2 regions of the Xylanimonas protaetiae genome follow, and region 2 is predicted to be linked to the other one. Evidence: riboswitches for the same ligand, from Rfam matches in the RefSeq annotation. Region 2 holds a riboswitch; the other holds the start of a gene.
What was found. Region 2 has a riboswitch for thiamine pyrophosphate ahead of thiM (hydroxyethylthiazole kinase). Riboswitches for the same ligand answer to the same signal wherever they lie in the genome.
Positions count from the first base shown of each region.

Region 1 (5,420 bases), 1.1 Mb from region 2:
CATCATGACGACGGCGGTGAGCACCGCCAGGACCACGGACGCGGCCAGCGCCATGCCGTAGTTCTCCGCCCCGGGCCGGCCGATGAGCCGGAAGATGACGACGGGCAGCGTCGCGGAGTCGGGCCGGGCGAGGAACGCCGTCGCGCCGAACTCGCCCAGGGACACCGCGAACGCGAACCCGATCGCGAGCCCGAGCGACCGCAGCGCGATCGGCAGGTCGACGTCGCGCAGCACGCGTCCGGGCGCGGCGCCCAGCACGGACGCCGCCTGCCGCAGGCGCGGGTCGATCGCGCGCAGCACGGGCAGGACCGTGCGCACCACGAGGGGCACGGCGACGACGGCCTGCGCGATGGGTACGAGCAGCCCGGACGTGCGCAGGTCGACGTCGAGCCCGAGCGGCCGGTCGAGCGTGATGAGGAACCCGAACCCGACGGTCACCGCGCTCACCCCGAGTGGCAGCATGACGACGGCGTCGAGCAGCCCGACGGCCCTCCGCGCGACGCGGGCGCGCGGCCGACGCGACACCACCAGCGCGACGAGCCCCCCGACGACGACCGCGATGACCGTCGCGACGAGGGCCGTGCGCACCGAGTTCGCGAGCGCCTCCCACACCGTCACGGCGAGCGCGTTGCGCCCGCCCGTGGTGCCGAGGGCCCGGTAGTTCGCGAGCCCCCAGGCGCCGTCGGGCCCCCGGAACGAGCGCCCCACGAGCCCGGCGAGCGGCAGTACGACGAGCCCGCCGACGACGACCGACGTCGCCACCGCGGCGGCGACGTCGGGCACGCTGCGCACGCTCCACCGGTGCGCGGCGACGTCCTCGTGCTCGAGGTGCAGCGCGCGCTCGCGGCGCGCGCGGGCGCGCCCGGCGACCCACAGGGCGAGGGTGACCACCAGGAGCTGGAGGATGGAGAGCACCGCGGCGGTGCGCAGGTCGAGGAACTGCGTGGTGCGCCGGTAGATCTCCGTCTCGACGGTCCCGTACCCGAGCCCGCCGAGCACCAGCACGACGCCGAACGCCGTCGCGCAGAACAGGAACACGACGGCCGCGGCGGAGGCTAGGGCCGGGCTCAGCGCGGGCAGCGTCACGGTGCGGAACGCCCGCGCGGGCGACGCCCCGAGCGCCCGCGCGGCCTGCTCGGCACGCGGGTCGAGCCGCTCCCAGAGCCCGCCCACGGTCCGCACGACGACGGACACGTTGAAGAACACGAGCGCGACGACGACGGCCACGAAGGTGCCGTCCAGGTGCGCCCAGCCGAGCAGCCCGCCGGTCTGGAACAGCGCCCGGAACGCGACGCCGACGACGACGGTCGGCAGCACGAACGGCACCGTCACCAGGCCGCGCAGCAGCCCGCGCCCCGGGAACCGCGTCCGGTACAGCAGGTACGCCACGGGCAGCCCGAGCAGCACGGACGCCGCGGACCCGGCGGTCGCCTGCGCGAGCGTCGTCCCGACGAGCCGCCACGTGCGCGGGTTGCCCAGCACGTCGCGCAGCCCGCCGAGGTCCACGCCACCGCCCTCGGCGAGGAACCCGCGCGCGACCAGCGTGACCGCGGGCCAGGCGAAGAACACGCCGAGGAAGGCGAGGGGCAGCAGCACGGCCACTCCCCACCACACGGCTGAGGGTGCCGAGACGGCGGCCCGGGCGCGGGTCATCCCGGCCATTGCAGCACCCCCAGCCGCGTCGTGTGCGGTCAGCCGCCGACGGCGGCGGTCCACTGGTCGAGCCAGGCGTCGCGGTTCGCGGCGATGTCCGCGGGGTCGACCTCGAACGGGGCGTCCGAGAGCGGCGCGAACTGCGTCCACTCGGCCGGAAGCTCGACCGAGGAGTCGGCCGGGTACATGTACATCTGACCGGGGATGTCGGCCTGGAACGGCTGCGAGACCAGGAAGTCGAGCAGCGCGCGGGCCCCCTCGGGGTTCTGGGCGCCGGCGAGGACTCCCGCGAACTCCACCTGCCGGAAGCACGTGCCGAGCAGGGCACGCGTCGTGGTGGCCGTGCCGTCGTCGGTCACGGTGAACGCCGGCGACGTCGAGTAGCTCACGACGATCGGTCGCGTGCCACCCTCGCCCGCGCCGGAGAACTCCGTGTAGTACCCGTCCTCCCACGAGTCGGCGACCTTGAGGCCGTTGGCCTTGAGCGCCTCCCAGTAGCCGGTCCAGCCCTGGCCGCCGAACCCGTCGTCGCCGAACGCGCCGATGGTGGCCAGCATGAACGCCATGCCCGGCGACGACGACGCGGGGTTCAGCGCGACCATGAGGTCCTTGAACTCGGGCTTGGCGAGGTCCTCGAGCGTCTCGGGCTCGGCGAGCCCCCGCTCCTGGAACCACGCGACGTCGGTGTTGACGCAGACGTCGCCCAGGTCGATCGGGATCAGCGCCCCGTCGCCGAGGACGAGCGGCGTGGCCGACTCGGCCAGCCCGGCCGGGACGTGGGGCTCGAGCGCGCCGGCGTCGATGACGCGCGACGCGAACGTGTTGTCGATGCCGAAGACGAGGTCGCCCACGGGCGAGCCCTGGGTCAGCACCACCTGGTTGGCCAGGGTGCCGGCGTCGCCCATGGCGACCTGCTTGACCGTGAACCCGCTCTCCTGCTCGAACTTCGCGATGACGTCGTCCGAGACCGCCCACGAGTCGTGCGTGACGAGCGTGACGGTGTCGCCGCCGCTCGGGCTCGCACCGCCGCTCGGCGTACCGCTCGAGCACGCGGCCAGGGCGGGCAGCAGCCCGACGGCGACGACGGCCGCGGCGCGGGCGCGCAGTGACTTGGCTGTCATGGTGATCCTCCTCAGGGTCGAGAAGGGGGCCCGTGCACCGTCGTCGCGTGAGCGCGCTGACAGCGCACAGGGATCGAGAAGCCCGACTTCCTCCACCGGTGCTAGCCGGATCAGGTTCGAGGGTCTGCGGTGGTCCGCACTCTCAGCGCCCGGTGGCGCTCCCCTGTCGTTCCCCACCAGCGTAACGCCCCAGGTCCGGACCGCTCGACCGTGTCTCGCGGATGACCGGTCCGGGGGCCCGCCCCCGGGCGCCCGCCTCCGGCCTGGGGATACCGTGGACCAGCGACGACGACCACCGTTCGGCGCAGAGCCGGGAGGACGCACGTGACCACGAGGGACGAACCCTTGACCGTGAAGATCGGCACGGCGGTGCTGACGCTGGCGGCGGGCTGGCTGGCCCAGAAGGCCGTCGGGATGATCTGGGAGAAGAGCACCGGCCGGTCCGCCCCGAAGGACCTCGACAACGACGAGATCACCATCGTCCAGGCCGTCACGTTCGCCGCGGTGTCCGGCGGCGTCGCCGTCCTCGCCCGCCGGCTCGCGCACCGGGGTGCCGCCCGCGCCGTCGCACGCTTCGCCGCGAAGCCGGCCGCCTGAGCCGTCTCTCGTCCGGGACTCCCGATCCTGGGTGTGCGAAAGACCCCGCACCGGTGGGTGCGGGGTCTTTCGTTGAAGGGTGTCCGGCGGCGTCCTACTCTCCCACCCCGTCTCCAGGGCAGTACCATCGGCGCTGTAGGGCTGAGCTTCCGGGTTCGGAATGGGACCGGGCGTTTCCCCTACGCTATGACCGCCGTAACAGTATCGAGTTGTCGGGTGCCCCCGTGTTCCCGCCCTGGTCGGGGGCGGGGGTGGGGGTGGTTGCCCGTTTCTCGGGAACCGCACAGTGGACGCGTAGCAAGTGTAAGTGTGTGTGTTGAAGTTGTTGGCTGATTAGTACCGGTCAGCTGCGGCAGTCGTTGGTCCTGCCTTCCACATCCGGCCTATCTACCCAGTGGTCTCGCTGGGTGCCTTCAGAACTTGCGTTCATGGAAACCTCATCTTGAAGCAGGCTTCCCGCTTAGATGCTTTCAGCGGTTATCCTTCCCGAACGTAGCTAACCAGCGGTGCACTTGGCAGTACAACTGGCACACCAGAGGTTCGTCCGTCCCGGTCCTCTCGTACTAGGGACAGCCCTTCTCAAGTTTCCTGCGCGCGCAGCGGATAGGGACCGAACTGTCTCACGACGTTCTAAACCCAGCTCGCGTACCGCTTTAATGGGCGAACAGCCCAACCCTTGGGACCTACTCCAGCCCCAGGATGCGACGAGCCGACATCGAGGTGCCAAACCATGCCGTCGATATGGACTCTTGGGCAAGATCAGCCTGTTATCCCCGGGGTACCTTTTATCCGTTGAGCGACGGCGCTTCCACAAGCCACCGCCGGATCACTAGTCCCGACTTTCGTCCCTGCTCGACCTGTCGGTCTCACAGTCAAGCTCCCTTGTGCACTTGCACTCGACACCTGATTGCCAACCAGGCTGAGGGAACCTTTGGGCGCCTCCGTTACATTTTGGGAGGCAACCGCCCCAGTTAAACTACCCACCAGGCACTGTCCCTGATCCGGATGACGGACCGAGGTTAGATATCCGTTGCAGTCAGAGTGGTATTTCAACGTTGACTCCCCCGAGCTGGCGCCCGGGGTTCATAGTCTCCCACCTATCCTACACAAACTGCACCGAACACCAATACCAAGCTATAGTAAAGGTCCCGGGGTCTTTCCGTCCTGCTGCGCGTAACGAGCATCTTTACTCGTAGTGCAATTTCGCCGAGCTCGCGGTTGAGACAGCGGAGAAGTCGTTACGCCATTCGTGCAGGTCGGAACTTACCCGACAAGGAATTTCGCTACCTTAGGATGGTTATAGTTACCACCGCCGTTTACTGGGGCTTAAATTCTGGGCTTCACCAAAGGTTGACCCGTCCTCTTAACCTTCCAGCACCGGGCAGGCGTCAGTCCGTATACATCGTCTTGCGACTTCGCACGGACCTGTGTTTTTAGTAAACAGTCGCTTCTCCCTGGTCTCTGCGGCCCTCCCCGCGTCCCCACGCTAGGTGGTTGACGGTTCAGGCCCCCCTTCTCCCGAAGTTACGGGGGCATTTTGCCGAGTTCCTTAACCACGATTCGCTCGATCGCCTTGGTATTCTCTACCTGACCACCTGAGTCGGTTTGGGGTACGGGCGGCTAGAACCTCGCGTCGAGGCTTTTCTTGGCAGCAGAGGATCACCCGTTTCCCGCATACGCGGTCACTATCAGCTCTCACCCTGTGTGACACCCGGATTTGCCTAGGTGTCGGGCTACGGCCTTGGACGTGGACTACCATCGCCACGCCGGGCTACCTTCCTGCGTCACCCCTGTTAATACGCTTACCTACTGCCAGGTCGGGTCACGCGCCGCCGGCGCCGGTGTGGTCCGAAGACCACGATGGCGCCCTTGGGGCGTTTAGCATTCCTGGGTTCGGTATGGGCGGTTCTTCGCCGGTAGGAGAATATCAACTCCTTGTCCATCGACTACGCCTGTCGGCCTCGCCTTAGGTCCCGACTTACCCAGGGCGGATTAACCTGGCCCTGGAACCCTTGGTCATTCGGCGGACGGGTTTCTCACCCGTCATTC
Region 1 is NZ_CP035493.1:1,385,679-1,391,098, reverse strand. It holds gene ET471_RS06280 (ABC transporter permease) at 1-1,653, opposite strand, end outside; gene ET471_RS06275 (thiamine ABC transporter substrate-binding protein) at 1,692-2,774, opposite strand; TPP riboswitch at 2,845-2,949, opposite strand; gene ET471_RS06270 (DUF4235 domain-containing protein) at 3,126-3,371, shown strand; rRNA gene rrf (5S ribosomal RNA) at 3,453-3,569, opposite strand; rRNA gene ET471_RS06260 (23S ribosomal RNA) at 3,685-5,420, opposite strand, start outside.
Region 1: it holds a riboswitch for thiamine pyrophosphate, as region 2 does, so the genes downstream of both, ET471_RS06275 (thiamine ABC transporter substrate-binding protein) here and thiM (hydroxyethylthiazole kinase) in region 2, are expected to answer to the same signal.

Region 2 (5,420 bases):
CGCCCACCTCGACCTTGCCGACCTTGATCTTGCGCGTGGGGCGGCGGGGGGCGAGGACGGGCGCAGCGCCGGGAGCAGCCGCGGAGGGCATACCGAGATTGATCGCAGTCACCCGCCCAGTATCCCCCTGTCGCGGGGGCTCGCCCGCGCCGTCCGAGCGCTGGTTACCGCGTCGTCAGAAGATCTTCACGGGGTCGACGACGTCGGCCACCATGAGCAGCACGCCCGAGCCGAGCAGCACCACGAACATCACGTAGGCCACCGGCATCATGCGTGCGACGTCGGCGGGGCCGGGCAGCGGGTGCACGCCGCGGAAGCGCGCGACCTGGCGCTTCGCGCCCTCGTAGAGGGCGTTGACGACGTGCCCGCCGTCGAGCGGCAGCAGCGGGATCAGGTTGAACACGAACAGGGCCATGTTCAGCGAGGCGAGCAGGCTGAGCATGATCGCGACCCGGTCGAGCACGGAGGCGTCCATGCCCGCGACGTCGGCGGCGGTGCGGCCCACGCCGATCACGGACATCACGCCGTCCGCGCTGCGCGGGGTGTCGGAGAAGGTCGACTGGGCGGCCTGCCACACCTTCGCCGGGAAGGTGACGACGGCCTCGGCGGTGCCGGTGAACATGCGGCCCACCTCGCCGGGGACCTCCCGCAGCGGCAGCGACTGGCGCGCCAGCGTGGGCGAGAGCCCGAGGAACGCCCCGCTGACGGTCTGGACGTTCCCGTCGGCGTCCGTGACCGGGGTGCCCGCGGCGTCGACGACGGCGCGCTCCGCGTCCACGGGCGTCACGGTGAGCGTGACCTCCTGCCCGGCGCGCTCGACGACGACGGGCACCGCACGGCCCGCCGTGCCGTCGATCGCCTCGAGCAGGGCGCGCCACGTCGTGGTGCTCTGGCCGTCGTAGGACACGACGCGGTCGCCCGGCTGGAGGCCCGCGGCCGTGGCGGGCGCCGGGTCGGCGGCGTCGCAGGGTGCGCCGGTCGCCGTCGGGACGCACGCGCTCACCGACGCGACCGTCGTCGTCTGCTGCGTGAGGCCGATGGCGAAGAACGACGCCGTCATGACGACCGCGAGGAAGAGGTTCATCACCGGGCCGCCGAGCATGACCACGAGCTTCTTGGGCGTCGACAGGTTGTAGAACGCGCGGTGCTCCTCGCCGGGGCGGATCTCCTCGACCGACTGGTCGCGCGTGTCCGCGATGACCTGCGAGAAGAAGCCGCGGCCGGTCCGGCGGGCGCCCGCGGGCGCCGGGGGCATCATGCCGACCATCCGCACGAACCCGCCCAGCGGGAACGCCTTGAGGCCGTACTCCGTCTCGCCCTTCGTCCGCGACCAGAGGGTCGGGCCGAACCCGATCATGTACTGGCTGACGCGCACGCCGAACCTCTTGGCGGGCACCATGTGCCCGACCTCGTGCAGGGCGATGGACAGGGCGACGCCGATGACGACGACCAGGATCCCGACGACGATGCTCACCCGCCCAGCCTAGGCGCCCGGGCTGACCGCCTCCTGGGCGGCGGGCGTGGCGACCTGCGGGGCGTCGCGTGCCGCCCGGTCCGCGTGGCGGCGGTCCAGCGGGGCGACCGCGAGCGTGAGCGCCCCGGCCACCACGAGCGCGGCCACGACCGCCGACCACCCGTTGTCGGCCGGGATGGCGAGCGCCGCCTGCGCCCGCCCCCAGGCCGTGCCCCACGCCGGCCACAGCGCGACGAACGTCGGCGTGACGAGCTCGAACGCGACGAACCCCGCCACCCACGGCACGAACAGCCAGGGCCGCGCGGGCGCCGCGGCGCGCAGGTCGTAGCGGCCGCGGCGCACCACCCAGTGGTCGACGACGAGCACCGCCCCGAGCGGCGTGAACACCGCGCCGATGAGCAGGAGGAACCCCTCGTACGCGTACCCGTCGTCGACCAGGACGCCCAGCGCGGTAGCGACCGCCCCCACGCCGAGCGCGAGCAGGCGGCGGTCGGCGCGCGGTGCGACGTTCTGCAGGCTCACGGCCGTGGAGTAGACGTTCGCGAACGCCTGGTCCACCTCGTCGGCGGCGAGGATCGCCAGGGCGACCGCGCCCGCCGGCACGGCGAGCAGCGCCGCGACCAGGTCGCCGTCGGCCGGGCGGTAGGCGAGCAGGCCGAGCGCCCCGACGCAGAAGAACGCCGCCGAGGCCAGGCCGTACCCGACGCCGACGGCGACGCCGGTGCCCCGCGCGGTGCCGCGCCGCGCGTGCCGGGTGTAGTCCGCGACGAGCGGGATCCAGGACACCGACATCGAGGCCACGAGGTCGACGTTGGTCCACAGCCCGCGCCACCCGCCCGCGCCGACGGGCCCGAGCGGGCGCCGGGCGGCGTCGACGAGGAAGTACGCCGAGCACGCGACGACGACGACGACCGCGGCGCGCCGCAGCAGCGCCGCCGACCCGAGGGGCCGCAGCGCCATCGCGGTGGCGACCACCCCGGCGGCCACGACGAACACCCAGCGCGGCACCTGCGGCCAGACGCCCGAGGCGGCGCGGCCGATGATCCACACCTCGAAGCACGCCCAGCCCAGGCACTGCAGCACGTTGAGCGCGGTGGGCACCCACGACCCGCGGGCGCCGAGCAGGCCGCGGAAGACGACCATGGCCGGCTCGCCGGTGCGGGCGCCGATCGCCGCGACCGCCCCGAGCAGCCCGCACCCGACCAGGGTGCCGACACCGATCGCGACGAACGTCGCGGCGAGCGACGTGGGCACGAAGTAGACGGCGACCACGGGCACCAGCAGGCTGACGCCGAGGCTCGCCCACAGCCCGAGGTGGTCGCGCCCGCGGTGCACGCGCACGGGCGGTCCGTCGAGCGTGACGGGGGCCTCGACGGAGCCCTCGGCGGGTGGTGCCTCGCCGGGGCCGTGGACAGGTTCGCGAACGGGGACGGCAGACGCCATCACGGTCCTCCCTACGCCGGTGTGAGCCGGACAGGTTCGATCGGTCGGCGGCACCCGGCCGCCCTCTCAGCCCGGCGGCCGCTGCGCGGATCCCGGACTCCCGTTGGACGCGGCCCCTGGTCAGGGGCGCAGGCACACCCTAGCCGCGGTTAGGGTGGGCGTCGGCGCGGGGCGCCGGACCTGGACGGTCCGGCTGAGATGCACCCGTCGAACCTGATCTAGGTAGTGCTAGCGAAGGGAACGCTCATGAGCACCGTCATGCCGTCCGTCCTCACCCCCGGCGACGTCGCCGGCGTGGTGACCGCCGTCCGGGCGACCGGCCCGCTCGTCCACTGCATCACGAACACCGTGGTCACGAACGTCACGGCGAACGTGCTGCTCGCCGCGGGCGCGGCGCCCGCGATGGTCGCCACGCCCGTCGAGGCGGGCGGGTTCGCGCGCGTCGCCGACGGGCTGCTGACCAACCTCGGCACCGTCGAGGGCGAGCAGCCCGACGCGATGCGCGTCGCCGCGCACGCGGCGGTCGACGCGGGGACGCCGTGGGTGCTCGACCCCGTCGCGATCGGGGCGCTGCCCCTGCGCACGGCCCTGGCGGCCGAGCTGCTCGCCGTCGGGCCCACGATCGTGCGGGGCAACGCGTCGGAGGTCGCGGCCCTGGCCGGCGGGCAGGGCGGGCGCGGCGTCGACTCGCTGGACACGCCCGACGGCGTGCGCGCCACGGCGCTGCGCCTCGCCCGCGAGTCGGGGGCCGTCGTCGCCGTGAGCGGGGCGGTGGACCTCGTCACCGACGGCGCCCGCGTGGTGCGCGTGCGTTCCGGCCACCCGCTGCTCACGCGCGTGACGGGCGTGGGGTGCTCGCTCGGCGCGCTCGTCGCGGCGTGCGCCGCGGTGACCGACGACCGGCTCCTGGCCGCGACCGCGGCGACCGCGTGGATGTGCGTCGCGGGCGAGCTCGCGGCCGCGACGGCACCCACGACCGGGTCGTTCGCCGTCGCGCTGCTCGACCGGATCGACGACGTCGAGCCCGCCGTCGTCGGCGCGCGCGCCGGGCTCGTGGCCGAGCCCGTGGGGGCGGCGGCATGAGCGCGGACCTGGCCGCGGCGGCCGTGAGACCGGGCGCCTCGCCCGCGGGACCGGGCGTGCGCGGCGCGTTCGACCCGGCCGTCTACCTCGTGACCGACACCGTGCGGTGCGGCGGTCCTGCGGGCGTCCTCGACACGGTGCGTGCCGCCCTCGCGGGCGGCGTCACCGCCGTGCAGCTGCGCGACCCGGGCGCGAGCACGCGCGAGCTCGCGGCGCTGGGCGAGGCACTGCTCGCGGTGCTGCGCCCGGCCGGCGTGCCGCTCGTCGTCGACGACCGGGTCGACGTCGCGCTCGCGATCGGCGCCGACGGCGCGCACGTCGGCCAGCACGACCTCGACCCCGTGGCGGCCCGCCGGCTGCTCGGGCCCGGCCGGCACCTGGGCCTGAGCGTCACGACGCCCGCCGAGGCCGTCGCCGCGGCCGCGCTCCCGGCCGGCACCCTCGACCTGCTGGGCGTCGGGCCCGTGCACGCGACGACGTCGAAGGCGGACGCCCGCCCGGCGATCGGGCTCGACGGGCTCGCCGCCGTCGCCGCGGCCGCCCGCGCGGCGGGCGCGCCGCCCTGCGTCGCCATCGGCGGCCTGCGGGCCGTCGACGTGCCCGCGCTGCGCGCGGCGGGCGCCGTGGGGTCCGCGGTCGTCTCGGCGGTGTGCGGCACGCCCGACCCGCGCGCGGCGACGGCCGCGCTCGCGCACGCGTGGCGGGCACGATGAGCCGGCCCGCCGCGGGCGGCACCGCGGCGGACGGGGCGAATGGCCGGCGCCCCGCCGGGCACCCCGTCGTCGCCCTGACCGTCGCCGGCTCCGACCCCTCGGGCGGCGCCGGGATCCAGGCGGACCTCAAGACGTTCGCGGCGCTCGGCGGCTACGGCTGCGCGGTGCTCACGGGCCTGACGGCCCAGTCGACCGTCGGCGTCACGCGCGTCCACCCCGTGCCGGCCGACATGGTCACGGCCCAGCTCGAGACGCTGCTGGCCGACGTCGCGGTCGACGCCGTGAAGATCGGCATGACGAGCGACGCCGCCGTCGCCGGGGCGGTCGCCGACGCGATCGAGGGGCTGCGCGCCATGGCCGCCCGGGCCGGGGTGGCGGCGCCCGTCGTGGTGCTGGACCCCGTCATGGTCGCGACGTCGGGCGACCGGCTGCTCGCCCGTGAGGCCGAGGCCGTGCTGCGCGAGCGGCTGCTGCCGCTGGCCGACCTCGTCACGCCCAACCTCGCCGAGGCCGCCGTCCTGCTGGGCGCCGACGAGGCCCGCGACGCGGCCGAGGCGGCCGACCAGGCCCGCGCGATCCTCGCGCTCGCGGCCGCGCAGGGTGCACCCGCGCCCGCGGGCGGCCGGTGGGCGCTGGTCAAGGGCGGGCACCTGCCGGCCACCGGGGCGCCCGAGGCGCCCGAGGCGCCCGAGGCGCCCGAGGCGCCC
Region 2 is NZ_CP035493.1:2,473,416-2,478,835, reverse strand. It holds gene ispG (flavodoxin-dependent (E)-4-hydroxy-3-methylbut-2-enyl-diphosphate synthase) at 1-91, opposite strand, end outside; gene ET471_RS11445 (M50 family metallopeptidase) at 176-1,474, opposite strand; gene ET471_RS11440 (purine-cytosine permease family protein) at 1,484-2,917, opposite strand; TPP riboswitch at 3,075-3,175, shown strand; gene thiM (hydroxyethylthiazole kinase) at 3,164-4,000, shown strand; gene thiE (thiamine phosphate synthase) at 3,997-4,713, shown strand; gene thiD (bifunctional hydroxymethylpyrimidine kinase/phosphomethylpyrimidine kinase) at 4,710-5,420, shown strand, end outside.